2 regions of the Altererythrobacter sp. TH136 genome follow, and region 1 is predicted to be linked to the other one. Evidence: predicted binding sites of a transcription regulator. Region 1 holds the regulator's gene; the other holds the start of a gene.
The links. The regulator LexA, encoded in region 1, represses DNA repair genes until DNA is damaged. The targets are predictions, from matches to a motif close to GTTCCNCNCTTGTTCT.
Positions count from the first base shown of each region.

Region 2: C0V74_RS03960 (UvrD-helicase domain-containing protein) is a predicted target of LexA. The motif match lies at 3,711-3,726, and genes of this name have one in related genera.

Region 1 is NZ_CP041409.1:408,497-415,357, reverse strand. Features, by position in the region: gene C0V74_RS02070 (ComEC/Rec2 family competence protein) at 1-1,643, shown strand, start outside; gene C0V74_RS13090 (hypothetical protein) at 1,606-1,992, shown strand; gene lexA (transcriptional repressor LexA) at 1,963-2,658, opposite strand; gene moaC (cyclic pyranopterin monophosphate synthase MoaC) at 2,735-3,220, opposite strand; gene trpC (indole-3-glycerol phosphate synthase TrpC) at 3,349-4,137, opposite strand; gene trpD (anthranilate phosphoribosyltransferase) at 4,134-5,126, opposite strand; gene C0V74_RS02045 (aminodeoxychorismate/anthranilate synthase component II) at 5,123-5,707, opposite strand; gene pip (prolyl aminopeptidase) at 5,704-6,675, opposite strand; gene C0V74_RS02035 (phosphodiester glycosidase family protein) at 6,672-6,861, opposite strand, start outside.
Region 2 is NZ_CP041409.1:793,829-800,689, forward strand. Features, by position in the region: gene C0V74_RS03935 (MFS transporter) at 1-420, opposite strand, end outside; gene C0V74_RS03940 (aromatic ring-hydroxylating dioxygenase subunit alpha) at 494-1,651, shown strand; gene C0V74_RS03945 (pseudouridine synthase) at 1,670-2,425, shown strand; gene rsmD (16S rRNA (guanine(966)-N(2))-methyltransferase RsmD) at 2,436-2,981, shown strand; gene C0V74_RS03955 (hypothetical protein) at 3,037-3,627, opposite strand; gene C0V74_RS03960 (UvrD-helicase domain-containing protein) at 3,733-6,039, shown strand; gene C0V74_RS03965 (DEAD/DEAH box helicase) at 6,142-6,861, opposite strand, start outside.

The DNA of each region.
Region 1 (6,861 bases):
CGGGCTGCATCCTGCTTGCTTTGGCTACTGTCGCCCTGACGCGGCCGGGCGATGATTACGTTCACCTTCGTCGTGCAGTGGTCGCGATGGCATTGCTGATTTCCGCGGGCATCGCGCTTGTCTGGATCCGTTCAGTCGTGATCGGCGCCGAACCCATCGCCCGGCCCCAGGTCATCTGGCTGGAGGGCAAAGTTCTGGAGCGCGCGAACCAACCCGCGCAACAACGAGTGCGGTTGACGCTCGCTTATCGTGACGCAGAGGCAGGTCTGGCGCGCAAGGTGCGCGTGAACGTAGCGCCCGATGATCTCGATCCCGGCATTGTGGAAGGTGCGCGCGTACGCCTGCGTGCCCGCCTGATGCCACCGGCGCCGCCGATGGCCCCCGGCGCGTACAACTTTGCTCGCGCTGCGTGGTTTGCCGGACTGTCGGCTACGGGGACCGCCATCGGACCCGTTCAGTTGATCGGCTCAGCCACGCCAGGCGGCACGCTGGCCGCCGCGCAACGCACCTTGTCAGACCACGTGCGCTCGCGGCTCAACGGCTCCGCAGGCGCCATCGCCGCGGCATTTGCCAGCGGTGACCGTGGCGGAATCTCGGCCGCGGGCGATGATGCGATGCGCGATGCGGGGCTCACGCACCTGCTGTCGATCAGCGGTCTGCATGTCAGCGCCGTGATCGCGGGCACCTATTTCGTCGCCCTGCGGCTGCTTGCGCTGTGGTCCTGGTTGACATTGAGGGTGCGCCTGCCGCTGGTCGCGGCGGCTTGCGGGGCAGGGGCAGGGGTGGGGTACACCTTGCTCACCGGCGCCGAAGTGCCCACCGTGCGCAGTTGCGTCGGCGCGCTGCTGGTTCTTGGCGCTCTTGCACTCGGTCGGGAAGCGCTGTCGCTCCGGATGGTCGCCGCGGCGGCATTCGTGGTCATGCTGGCCTGGCCCGAGGCGGTGGTGAGCCCCGGCTTCCAGATGAGCTTCGCCGCGGTGATCGCGATCGTCGCCCTCCATGAAGCGGCTCCGGTGCGCGCTTTCCTTGCGCCGCGTGACGAAGGGGCGGTGGCGAGAACCGGGCGGCGCGCCGTCATGCTCCTTCTGACGGGCGTGGTGATCGAGGTCGCGCTGATGCCGATCGTGCTGTTCCATTTTCACCGAGCGGGGTTCTACGGCGCGCTCGCCAATGTCGTCGCAATTCCGTTGGTTACCTTTGTCACCATGCCGCTGATCGCGCTAGCCCTCGCGCTGGACCTGGTGGGAGCCGGCGCTCCGGTCTGGTTCCTGGTCGGCGGGTCACTCGATCTGATGCTGGCGCTCGCTCATTTCACCGCTAGCCAGCCAGGCGCGGTCAAGCTGATGCCCCAGATGGGGGCCGGGGTTTTCGCATTATTTGTCGGGGGTGGATTATGGTTAGCGCTTTGGCATGGCAGGCGGCGGTTGATTGGACTGGTGCCGGTGCTGGCCGCGACCATCTTTCTGCTTGGCGCTCAACCGCCCGATTTGCTGATCTCCAGTGATGGACGCAACGTTGGCATTGTCGGGGAGGGTGAGCGGCTGCTGGTTCTGCGCGAGGGACGCAGCGATTTCGCGCGCGACAACCTAATGGAGCTTGCCCGGGGTGGAAGCCGATCCGGTGCTGATCGAACGGTGGCCTAACGCCGCCTGCAGTCGAGACTTCTGCAGCCTGACGATCGAACGCGACGAGCGCACCTGGCACATCCTAATGGCACGGAGCCGTGCCCTAATCGAGGAGCGGTCGCTGGCCGCGGCTTGCGAACGGTCCGATATCGTCATCGCCGAACGCCGGCTGCCGAGAAGCTGCCGGCCCCGCTGGCTGAAGGCGGACCGCAATTTCCTGGATGCCCACGGCGGCCTGGCGATTTACCTCGCCGAGGCGCGCACCGTCACCGTGGGCGAAAGCGAAGGCGAGCACCCATGGTGGACCGCCAGCCGCCCAGAACCGCGCTTTTCCCGCTCAATGGTACCGGCGCAGGAGGCCCGCTAGCTTACCCTGCACCTTGACCTCGCCGGCCCGATACACCTGCGGCTCATACGCTCCGTTCGCGGGATCCAGCCGCACCATGCCGTTCTCACGGTGCAGGTACTTGAGGGTCGCTTCCTCGTCCCGCACCAGCGCCACCACGATTTCTCCGTCGCGTGCCACGTCAGTCTTGCGGACGAGCGCAAAATCACCGTCGAAGATGCCGGCTTCGATCATCGAGTCGCCAGACACCTCCAGCGCGTAATGTTCGCCCGGACCCAAAAGCGCGGCGGGCACGGGCAGGGTGCTTTGGCCTTCGAGCGCCTCGATCGGCACACCCGCCGCAATGCGCCCGTGCAAGGGCAACTCGACGACATCGTTGGCGATCTGGCGCTGGACAGGTGTAGGTCGGCGGAGGGGCACGACATTGTCGTGGGTGCTCTCCGACGACTTGGCGCGCGGCGCGGCGACTGAATCCTCGGCCTGGCGGATCACTTCGAGCGCGCGAGCGCGGTTGGGAAGCCGGCGGATGAACCCACGTTCCTCCAGCGCGGAGATGAGCCGGTGCACGCCCGACTTGCTCTTCAGATCGAGCGCTTCCTTCATCTCTTCGAACGACGGAGAGATTCCGCTGTCTTCAAGGCGGACGGTGATGAAGTGGAGAAGTTCGCGTTGCTTGGCAGTGAGCATGCCCGATCCTTTGCGAGACCGTTCCAATGCGGGAACGAACGCGGAACAATTAGGCAACTTACCCCGGCGCGTCAAGTCACGGCGTCAAACCACCGTCACGTCGCCAGTTTCCCGACTTGCCGCCGGTCTTTTCCAGCAGCCGAATATTCCCGATCATCATGCTTTTGTCGAGCGCCTTCGCCATGTCGTAGATGGTCAACAGGGCGACGCAACATGCTGTCATCGCTTCCATTTCTACGCCGGTGCGGCCGGTCAGCGCCACCTCAACCGTGGCCGAAATCGCCGCCTCCTCGAACGTGAAGTCGACGATCACGCTATCGAGCGCGAGCGGGTGGCACAGCGGGATAAGATCGGCGGTCTTCTTGGCCGCCATGATGCCAGCGATCCGCGCGGCGCCGAGCACGTCGCCCTTGGGCCCGCTGCCGTCACGAATGGCGGCGAGCGCAATTGCCGACATCGCGATCCGACCCGAGGCCACCGCCTGACGCACGGTTTCCGCCTTGCCACCGACGTCGACCATCCGTGCCTGACCGTGTTCATCGAGGTGCGTGAGATCGTTCATAGAGGAAAATCCAGAAGTGAAAGTGTCACACGTGTCACACTGTTCATGAGCGGAAAGTTTGCCCGCTCCGCTGTGGGCCAATTAGCTGCTGGGACCGGGTAGCGTAAGCAGCGAGATGTAGGACAGCGCTAATGTCCGCCGAGCAGTTCGCGCGTTGCAGCTTCCACGTCTGGCTGCCGCATCAGGCTTTCGCCAACCAGGAACGCGTGAACGCCAGCGCGCTCCAGCCGCTTACAATCGGCATGGCTGCTGATGCCGCTCTCGCCGACCAGCAGCGTACCTTCTGGTGCCAGCGGTGCGAGCCGCTTAGTCGTGGCAAGATCGGTGTTGAAGGTCTTGAGATCGCGATTGTTTATCCCGATCAGGCGCGAGCGTAGATTGGCGGCGCGCGCCAGTTCTGCTTCGTCATGAACCTCGATCAGCACGTCCATCCCACGCTCCAGCGCGGCCGCCTCGATCTCCGCCATCACGCCGTCTTCCAGCGCCGCGACGATGATCAGGATCGCATCCGCCCCGATCGCGCGAGCTTCTGCAACCTGCCAGGGATCGACCATGAAATCCTTGCGCAGCACCGGCAGTTCACAGGCCCTTCGCGCATCCGCCAGAAAATCCTCATGTCCCTGAAAGTAGGCGGCGTCGGTGAGCACCGACAGGCAGGCGGCCCCGCCGCGGGCGTACGCCACGGCATGTTCGGCAGGCCTGAAGTCCTGCCGGATCAGCCCCTTGGACGGCGAAGCTTTCTTGATCTCCGCGATAAGGGCAAAGCCCTCCTGCGCCTTGGCATCAAGTGCCGCCCGGAACCCTCGCGGAGGCGTCTGGTCGCGCGCTAGGCGATCGAGATCGCTCATCGTGGCCGCTCCGCGTCGGTCAGCCACCTCAATGCGCTTGGTCGCGCAGATCTCGTCAAGCTTGTTCATTGGGCGATCGCAATCCAGCGGGTGAGCAATTCTTCGGCACGGCCGGAATCGAGAGCGTCGGCCGCCTGTTCGGCGCCATCGGCATAGTCCGCGGCTTGCCCGGCGATCATCAGCGCGGCGCCGGCATTGAACAGCACCGCGTCCCGATAAGGACCAGGCGCACCCATCAGGAGCGCCTTGAGTGCTTTCGCGTTGTGTGCGGCATCTCCGCCGCGGATCGCCTCGATCGGCGCGGTGGGCAGGCCTGCGTCGGAGGCGCGAGCCCGGCGCATCTCCCAGTCGTGCCCCTGCACGTCGGCCACTTCGTTGCCGCCCGCGAGGCTCAATTCATCAAGTCCTTCGTCGCCGGACACGATCAGCGTGCGTTCGCTGCCAAGTCGCGCCTTGGCCTCGGCGTAGATGGGCACGTAAGCGGGGCGGGCGATGCCGATCAGCTGGCGCTTCACGCCCGCGGGATTGCACAACGGCCCCATGAGATTGAAGATCGTCCGCCGGCCAAGCCGTTGGCGAATGGGCTGAATGCGCCGCATCGCAGGGTGGTGGTTGGCTGCGAACAGGAACCCGATTCCCAGCTCCGCCAACGACTTCTCAGCCGTTCTTCCGGCGGCTTCCATGTCGAGGCCCAGCATCTCGAGAGTATCGGCAGCGCCGGCCTTGCTGCTAGCGGCCCGGTTGCCATGTTTGGCTACCGGCACGCCCGACGCTGCCACGACAAGGCTCACCGCAGTCGATACGTTCAGCGTGTGGTGCCCATCGCCGCCCGTGCCGCAGACGTCGATCGCGTCGGCGGGCGCGTCAACCGGGATGAGCCGTGCGCGCAGCGCGCGCGCCGCACCGGCAATCTCGTCAGCGGTTTCGCCGCGATCGGACAGATCGCACAGGAACCGCGCGATTTCTTCCTGGCTCGCTTCGCCATCGAGCAGCGCGCCAAACACCTCTTCAGCTTGCGCTTCGTTCAGGTGCGGCTCGGCCTCAGGAAGAGTTCTCATATCCGATCCTCCGGAGCGATCCCGCACACCCGCAGGAAGTTCGCCAGGAGTGCGTGGCCGTGCTCGGTAGCGATGCTTTCGGGATGGAACTGCACGCCGTGGATCGGCAGCTCTGCGTGGCGAAAGCCCATGACGTGGGTATCATCGGACGTGGCGTTGACCGGCAGGGTCGGCGGAATACCCTCTACGACCAGGCTGTGATACCGGGTGGCGAGGAAGGGCGAGGGCAGGCCTGCGAACACCCCGCTGCCGTCATGGCTGACCGGCGATGTCTTGCCATGCATCAGACCGCCGCGCACCACGCGTCCTCCAAAGTGCTGGCCGATCGCCTGATGCCCCAGACAAACGCCGAGCAAGGGCATGGCGGCATCCGCGCAGGCCGCCACGAGATCGAGGCTGATCCCCGCCTCGTTCGGCGTGCACGGTCCCGGAGAGATCAGGAACCCTTCCGCCCCGGACGCGATCGCTTCCGAAGCGGTCAGCGCATCGTTGCGCTCCACCCGCACTTCGGCACCCAGTTCCATCAGGTAGTGGACAAGGTTGAAGGTGAAGCTGTCGTAGTTGTCGATGACCAGAATCATGTCGGCGACGCACCGGCAAAGCGATCGGTGGCGCGCACCAGGCCATCGGTAATGCCGGGCTCGGTAAACAGGTGGCTGGCGTCCGGCACGATCTGCAGATCGACCTCGGGCCAGGCCTGCTTGAGCGCCCAGGCTGCCGCCGGCGGCGTGCAGCAGTCGTGGCGTCCCTGGACGATCACGCCGGGGATGCTGCGCAGCTTGTTCGCACCCGCCAGCAGTTGCCCGCTTTCCAGCCAGCACTTGTGGCGGAAATAATGCGTTTCGATCCGAGCTGTGGCGACGGCATTTTCGCCGCCTGCCATGCGGTCGATCGTGTCTTCTTCAGGAAGCAGGGTTACAGTGACGCCTTCCCACCGGTTCCATGCGTTAGCCGCGGCCTTGCGCACCTCGGGGTCTGCATCGTCCAGCAGCGCGATGTACGTTTCCAGCAGATCGTCCCCATGCGCCGCGGCGTGAGCGACGAAACGGTCCCATTCTTCGGGGTAGAGTTCGCTTGCGCCGTATTTGTAGAGCCAGTCGAGCTCGTTCTGCTCGCACAGGAATATTCCGCGCAGGATGATCTCGCTTACCCGCTCCGGGTGGGTCTGCGAATAAGCCAGCGAGAGCGTGGAGCCCCAGCTACCCCCAAACACCTGCCATTGCTCGTGTCCGAACATCGCGCGCAGCGCCTCGATATCGGCGACGAGATCCCAGGTGGTGTTGTGCTCCAGGCTGGCGAACGGCTTGGAACGACCGCAGCCGCGCTGGTCGAACAGCAGGACGTCGTACCGTTCCGGGTCCCACTGACGGCGGTGACCGGGGCTGCAGCCGGCACCGGGCCCGCCGTGGAGCATGACCGCCGGCTTGGCGCCGGGGGTGCCGACCCGCTCCCAGTAAAGCGAATGGCCGTTGCCGACGTCCAGCATGCCGGTCTCGTACGGTTCAATGGGCGGATAGAGCGTGCGACGTTCCTGATCCGTGACACTCACTGACTCGTCTCCTCAACCACGATCATCGGCCCGATCGGCGCACGAGCGTCCATGCGACCGGTCGCCGGATCCCACAATGCGGACACCGAACCATCGAGATAGAGCGCGTTCGGCGTCTTCAAGACGTCGCGGTAGAACCGCGCGAGCTTGCCGAAGCTGACCGCGCTGTCGCTGATGACGAAATGC
Region 2 (6,861 bases), 390 kb from region 1:
GATCGCGATGTCCTGCGTCGCGCTGGCAAACGCGCCGATCGCGGCCAGCAGGCTGAACATGCCGAGCGAGCTGCCCGGATCGAGCGCGCTCATGATCACCAGCACCGCGCCCAGCACCAGTTGGGCCGGCACGATCCACTGCTTGCGCTTGCCCAGCTTGCGGAACAGCGGAATGTCGATCCGGTCCACCAACGGCGACCAGAGGAACTGGAAGGCGTAGGCCAGCCCGATCAGGCTGAACACGCCCATCGTTTCAAGGTCGACCTCGGCCTCGGTCAGCCAGGCGTAAAGGGTGCCCAGGAACAGCGCGAAGGGCAGCCCACTGGCAAACCCGAACAGCGCCATGAAACCGGTCTTGCGATTGCGCATCGCGCGCATCAGCGTGCGGAACCCCGGCTTCTTCGCTGCGGCTGCGGCCATTCCCTAGCGTCCTTCCCGAATACCCAATTCCGTGCGACATTTAGCGCTGGGACAGGAATAAGGAAGCTTCGCCATGAACGAGGCCATAATCGCGCCGGGGAAAAGACCGACTGCCGGGCAGCTTGCGCTGGCCGAAGCACTGGCACGCGGCGAGACGCGCCCCGCGGGGGGCATCACCACGGTGCCCGCCTCCGTCTACACCGATCCTGAGCATTTCGCGCGCGAGAAGGCCGCGCTGTTCGACCGTCTGCCGCAAGTGCTGATGCCCAGTGCGCTGATCCCCGATCCGGGAATGGCGGTACCGCACGATCTCACTGGCAAGCCGCTGCTGGTGACCCGCGACAAGTCGGGCGTCTGCCACGTGTTCCTGAACGTCTGCCGCCATCGCGGCACCCGGCTGGTAGAAGGCAACGAGGCGGAGTGTGCCGCGCGGCTGGTATGCCCGTATCACGCGTGGACGTACCGCCTCGACGGCGCGCTCCTCGCCCTGCCCCGCCCCGACAGCTTCCCCGGCCTCGACAAGGGTGACTTTCACCTCGTCGAATTGCCGAGCTGCGAGGCGGGCGGCCTGATCTGGTATTCGCCAGTCGAGGGGGCGGATTTCACCCTCGCCCGCACGCTGGGCGACGACATGGACGCCTTCGGTGCCGCCGATCATTTCCTGTTTCGCCGCAAGACGCACGAGGTGCGCGGCAACTGGAAGCTGATCATGGACGCGTTCCTGGAAAGCTATCACGTCACCCGGCTGCACGCGAAGACCATCGGCCCGTTCTTCAAGGACGGCGTGACCGCCGGCGATTCCATCGGCTGCCATGCCCGCAGCGCGGTCGGCCGGGTGGACGAGCTGGGCGACATCGACCTCACCGACATGGCCGCGCTGCGGCGGCGGGTGACGTTCGCCTATCAGCTGCTCCCGGCAACGGTCATCATCCCCAGTCCCGACTACATCAACGTGATGGCGTTGTGGCCGACTGCGCACGACCACACCCTGGTGGAAGACTTCATGCTGATCCCGGAGGAACCCCACAGCGACAAGGCGCGCGATCACTGGGAGCGCAGCTGGGCCCTCCTCGATGGCGGGGTGTTCGCATCCGAAGATTTCCGCGCAGCGGAGCTGGGCCAACAAGGTCTGTCTACCGGCGTGGTGCCGGAACTGACGCTCGGTACGCTCGAAGGGGGCATCCGCCGGTTTCATGACACGGTGAGCGAGGCGTTGCGCGCGGCGAACTGAGCGCCTAGTCGCGCGGACATGCCACAAAGCTCTGACCGACCCGACGGCGAACGCATCGCCAAGCTGCTCGCGCGCGCCGGAGTCGCCAGCCGGCGCGAAGTGGAGCGGATGATTGCGGAAGGCCGGGTGGCCATCGGCGGCAAGGTGCTCGATACCCCGGCGACGATCATCCCCAACCTGCAGGGCGTCACGGTCGACGGCAAGGCGGTGGAGCGAGCAGAACCGGCCCGCGTGTTCGCCTTTCACAAGCCATCCGGCCTGCTTACTGCCGAGCGCGATCCCAAGGGCCGCCCGACGATCTACACCGCGCTGCGCAACGCGCTGCCGCGCAACGCACCCCGGGTGATGCCGGTCGGCCGGCTGGACATGAACACCGAAGGGCTGCTGCTGCTGACCAACGACGGCGCGCTCAAGCGGTCGCTTGAACTGCCCGCCTCCAACGTGCCGCGCACTTACCGCGTGCGCGCGTTCGGCGACATCACGCAGAGCCGGCTCGACGACCTGATCGAGGGGATCGAGATCGAAGGCGTCCGCTATGGCAAGATCGAGGCCGACCTGGAGCGCGGCGCGGGGCGCAATCGCTGGATCGTGATGACGCTGACCGAAGGCAAGAACCGCGAGGTGCGCCGCGTGCTGGAGCATCTCGGCCTGCAGGTCAGCCGGTTGCTTCGCGTCGGGTATGGCCCCTTCAACCTGGGCGATCTGCCGCGCGGCGCGGTGGCGGAAATCCCGCAGGTCGAAGTGGAGCGGCTGCGCAAGAGCCTGAAGGCGTGAGGCCGAAGCGATGAGAATTGTCGCGGGCGAATGGCGCGGCCGCAAGCTGGTCGCCCCGAAGGGAGAAGCCACCCGGCCGACCGCCGACCGCACCCGCGAAACGTTGTTCAACATGCTCACCAGCAGGATCGGCCCTTTTGACGGGCTGACGGTCGCCGACCTGTTCGCGGGGTCCGGCGCGCTGGGGCTGGAGGCCTTGTCGCGCGGTGCACGATCATCGCTGTTTGTCGAGCAGGACCCTGCCGCAGTCGATGCGATCCGCGCCAACATCGCGGCGCTGGGTGCGAGGGAACGCAGCGAGGTGCGGCGCGGTTCGGTGATGGAGCTCGCCCCGGTGCAGGCGCCGTACGACCTTATGCTGCTCGACCCGCCATACGGCACCGGTGCCGCGGGCGTAGCGCTCGACCGGCTGGCGCGGCTCGGCTGGATCGGACCCGCCACCTGGATCGCGGCGGAGACCGGGGCAGACGAACAACTCACTGTGAAGGGTTTGGCGACGCAGGTCGAGCGCAAGGTAGGCAAAGCACGGCTCTGGCTCCTGCGCGCCGAAGGTTGATGCGCAAAGGGCACCTCCCGTCACGGAAGGTGCCCTTCTCTCGACCGACGATGGATCAGTTCTGCTTCTTCGGACCCGGTATCTCGCTGGCGGGTCGACCAGGCCAGCGGTTGAGCGGGCGGTTGCCGTAATTGAGCCCTGCTTCGCGCGGATTGATGCACTGATCCTGCACGGTGCCACGGCACGGGGGGTAGGTGCCGCTGTTAGTCGCGGCAGGCACGGTCTGCGTCACTTCCCCGCTCACGAAACGGGGGCCGCCAGTGCTCGCGCCCATGGCGGCGGTGGTAGCGGTCTGCGCGGTGGTCGACGCATTGGCCGACGGCGTGCCCGCCATCTGCCCCTCGATCGAGGTCCACGCAGCGGTGCGCTGCTCAGGCGTCATCGCATAGACGCGAGCGCGTTGATCGTCGGTCAGGGCCCACCAGCCGGTCTGCTGTGCCGGGGTCAGCGTCCAGAAATACGTCTGATAGGTGCTCGGCCACGCGGTGTAGGTCGTCTGCCGATCCGGCGGCCATGCGTCATAGGTGGACTGCTGGGTCGTGGTCATGGTGTAGACATTGCCGCTGGCGTCCACCGCCATGTCCTGTGCCACTGCAGGCATTGCAAAGACCAGCGCCGCAGCGCCGGCGAGCATCAACTTGTTCATCGGATCTCTCCTCAACATTTGTGAACTCGCTACGCTCACCGTCGGCACTCGGTTCCGCCCCGCCCCTTGCGCGGCACACCTATGTTCCCTAGCTGTTCGCAATCGATGGATGCCGATCCCGCCCTTCCCGCCGCGCCTGGCGCTGGCGAAGTTCCCGCCTATGCGCAGGGACTTAACGTCCCGCAGCAACAGGCGGTGCTGACCACGGAAGGACCGGTGCTGATGCTAGCCGGCGCGGGCACCGGCAAGACGGCTGCGCTCACCGCACGTTTGGCTCATCTCGTCGCAACCCGCCGCGCCTGGCCGAGCGAGATCCTTTGCGTCACCTTCACCAACAAGGCCGCGCGCGAGATGAGGGAGCGGGTCGGCCGCCATATCGGCGAGGCGGTTGAGGGGATGCCGTGGCTCGGCACCTTCCACTCGATCGGCGCCAAGATGCTGCGCCGCCATGCCGAGTTGGTCGGACTGCAGTCGAACTACACGATCATCGACACGGACGATCAGATCCGTCTGCTCAAGACGCTGATCACCGAAAACGGTCTCGACGAGAAGCGCTGGCCCGCACGCCAGCTTGCCGGCCTGATCGACCGGTGGAAGAACCGCGGTCTGAACCCGGCCGATCTGGATGCGGTCGAGAACGAAGCGTACGCCAACGGGCGCGGGCAGGAGTTCTATGGCCTGTATCAGGCGCGGCTGAAGGCGCTGAACGCATGCGATTTCGGCGACCTGCTGTTGCACATCCTCAACGTGTTCCGCAGCCACCGCGAGGTGCTCCAGCAATATCAGCAGCGCTTCAAGTACATCCTGGTGGACGAGTACCAGGACACCAACCAGGTCCAGTACCTGTGGCTCCGCCTGCTCGCGCAAGAGCGCAAGAACATCTGCGTGGTGGGGGACGACGACCAGTCAATCTATTCCTGGCGCGGCGCGGAAGTGGCCAACATCCTGAAGTTCGAGAAGGACTTCCCCGGGGCGGCGGTAATCAAGCTGGAGCAGAATTATCGCTCTACCCCGCACATCCTGGCCGCCGCATCCGGCCTGATCAACGCCAATAGCGACCGCCTGGGCAAGACGCTGTGGACCGAAATCCCTGCGGGCGAGAAGGTCCGCGTGATCGGCGTGTGGGACGGTCCCGAGGAAGCCCGCCGCATCGGCGAGGAGATCGAGCGGCTGGAGCGCGAGGGCGCAGGGCTCGACCAGGTCGCGATCCTGGTCCGTGCCCAGTACCAGACGCGCGAGTTCGAAGACCGGTTCATCCAGATCGGGATGAACTACCGCATCATCGGCGGTTTCCGCTTCTACGAGCGGGCGGAAATTCGCGATGCGCTCGCCTACCTGCGGGTGATCGCCAGTCCGGCCGATGATCTGGCGTTCGAACGGATCTACAACCAGCCCAAGCGTGGTCTGGGTGCGAAGACGCTTGAACTGATGCACCGCCACGCCCGGGCGACCGGCCTGCCGCTCGCCGCCGCGTCGCTCCAGTTGGCGGACTCGGACGAATTGCCCGCCCGTGCGCGCGGCACCATCGCGAACCTGATGGGGCAATTCCTCCGCTGGCGCGAGATGGCCGAGAGCATTCCGCCGGCCGAATTGATCCGCGCCGTGCTGGCCGACAGCGGTTACGACGCGATGCTGCAGGCGGAAAAGAGCGCCGAAGCAGCCGGTCGCGCCGAAAACCTGTCCGAGCTTGCCCGTGCGATGGAGGAGTACGACACGCTCGGCGATTTCCTCGAGCATGTGGCGCTGGTGATGGACAACGAACGCGCCGACGATGGGGAAAAGGTCACCATCATGACCATCCACGCGGCCAAGGGGCTGGAGTTCGACCACCTGTTCCTGCCTGGCTGGGAAGAGGGAGTGTTCCCCTCGCAGCGCGCGCTGGATGAAGGCGGGCTCGCCAGCCTCGAGGAAGAACGGCGCCTCGCCTATGTGGCGATCACCCGCGCGCGCCGTCGGTGCACGATCATCCACGCTGCCAACCGCCGCATCTACGGGCAGTGGACCAGTTCCATCCCGAGCCGCTTTGTCGGCGAACTGCCGGCCGACCAGATCACCGAGGAGACCACCCTCACCGGCGGAGCCTCACTCTGGCGCGCGCAAATGAGTGAGCACGACGATCCGTTCGCTCACGTCGCGCGGGCGCAGCCCGCTCGCACGCTGACCCGCGGCCCGGGTTGGCAGCGGGCGCTGACCACCGGCTACGACGCCACGCCGCACCGCGTCAGGGAGAATACCCGCAGCGCCGCCAGCTTTGCCGCCAAGCCGCGCAGCGATGTCGCGGTCGGACAGCGGGTGTTCCACGACAAGTTCGGTTATGGCGAAGTGGTCGATCAGGAAGGCAACAAGCTGGAGATCGAATTCGAAGCCGCAGGGCGCAAGCGGGTGATCGACAGCTTCGTCACCGTGGCCTGACCGCCCGGCGGCAACGTCTTCATGCGTGGGCGCTGCTCCCGCCCGAAGGCAATCGCCAACAAGGTGCAGCGTATTTCAGAAAGTCAGGCGACGTAGCGCAGCCTACAGTGCCGAATGTTCGAGGAAACTCGGCACCGGCCCGTTCCACTCGCCCGGCTTGGACGGCGTGTCGTCCCGTTCGTCCCGGCGGGGGCGCTCGTGCTGGCGGGGGCGCTCATCCCGATGGGCGCGGTCGTCACTGCGAGCTCGCTCGGCCTGCTCGTCGCGCACGCGCGCCGGACGCTCTTCGCGAGCGCGGCGGGGACGGTCCTCCCGCCCGCGGTCGGCAGCTTCACGCCGGGGACGCTCTGCGCGACCCTCAGGCTCGGACACTTCAGCAGCGGCTGCGGGGGCGGTGACCGCTGGTGCAACGAGTTCGACCCGGAGGTCTTTCTTCCCGAACACCGCGATCGGCGCCTGGGTCAGCTTTTCGACATTGCCGATCGCTTCGGCATCTTCCTCCGAGACGAACGTGAACGCCCTGCCCTTGGCCCCGGCGCGGCCCGTGCGGCCGATGCGGTGCACATAATCATCCGGGTGCCACGGCGTGTCGAAGTTGAACACGTGGCTCACGCCCTTGATGTCCAGCCCGCGGGCCGCGACGTCAGAGGCGACGAGGATGTTGACCTCGCCATTCTTGAACCGGTCGAGTTCCTTGATCCGGCTCGACTGATCCATGTCGCCGTGGATCTCGCTTGAGCGGAAGCCATGGCTCTGCAGGCTCTTGTTGATCTCGCGCACCGTGGTCTTGCGGTTGGCAAAGATGATCGCGGTGTCGACCAG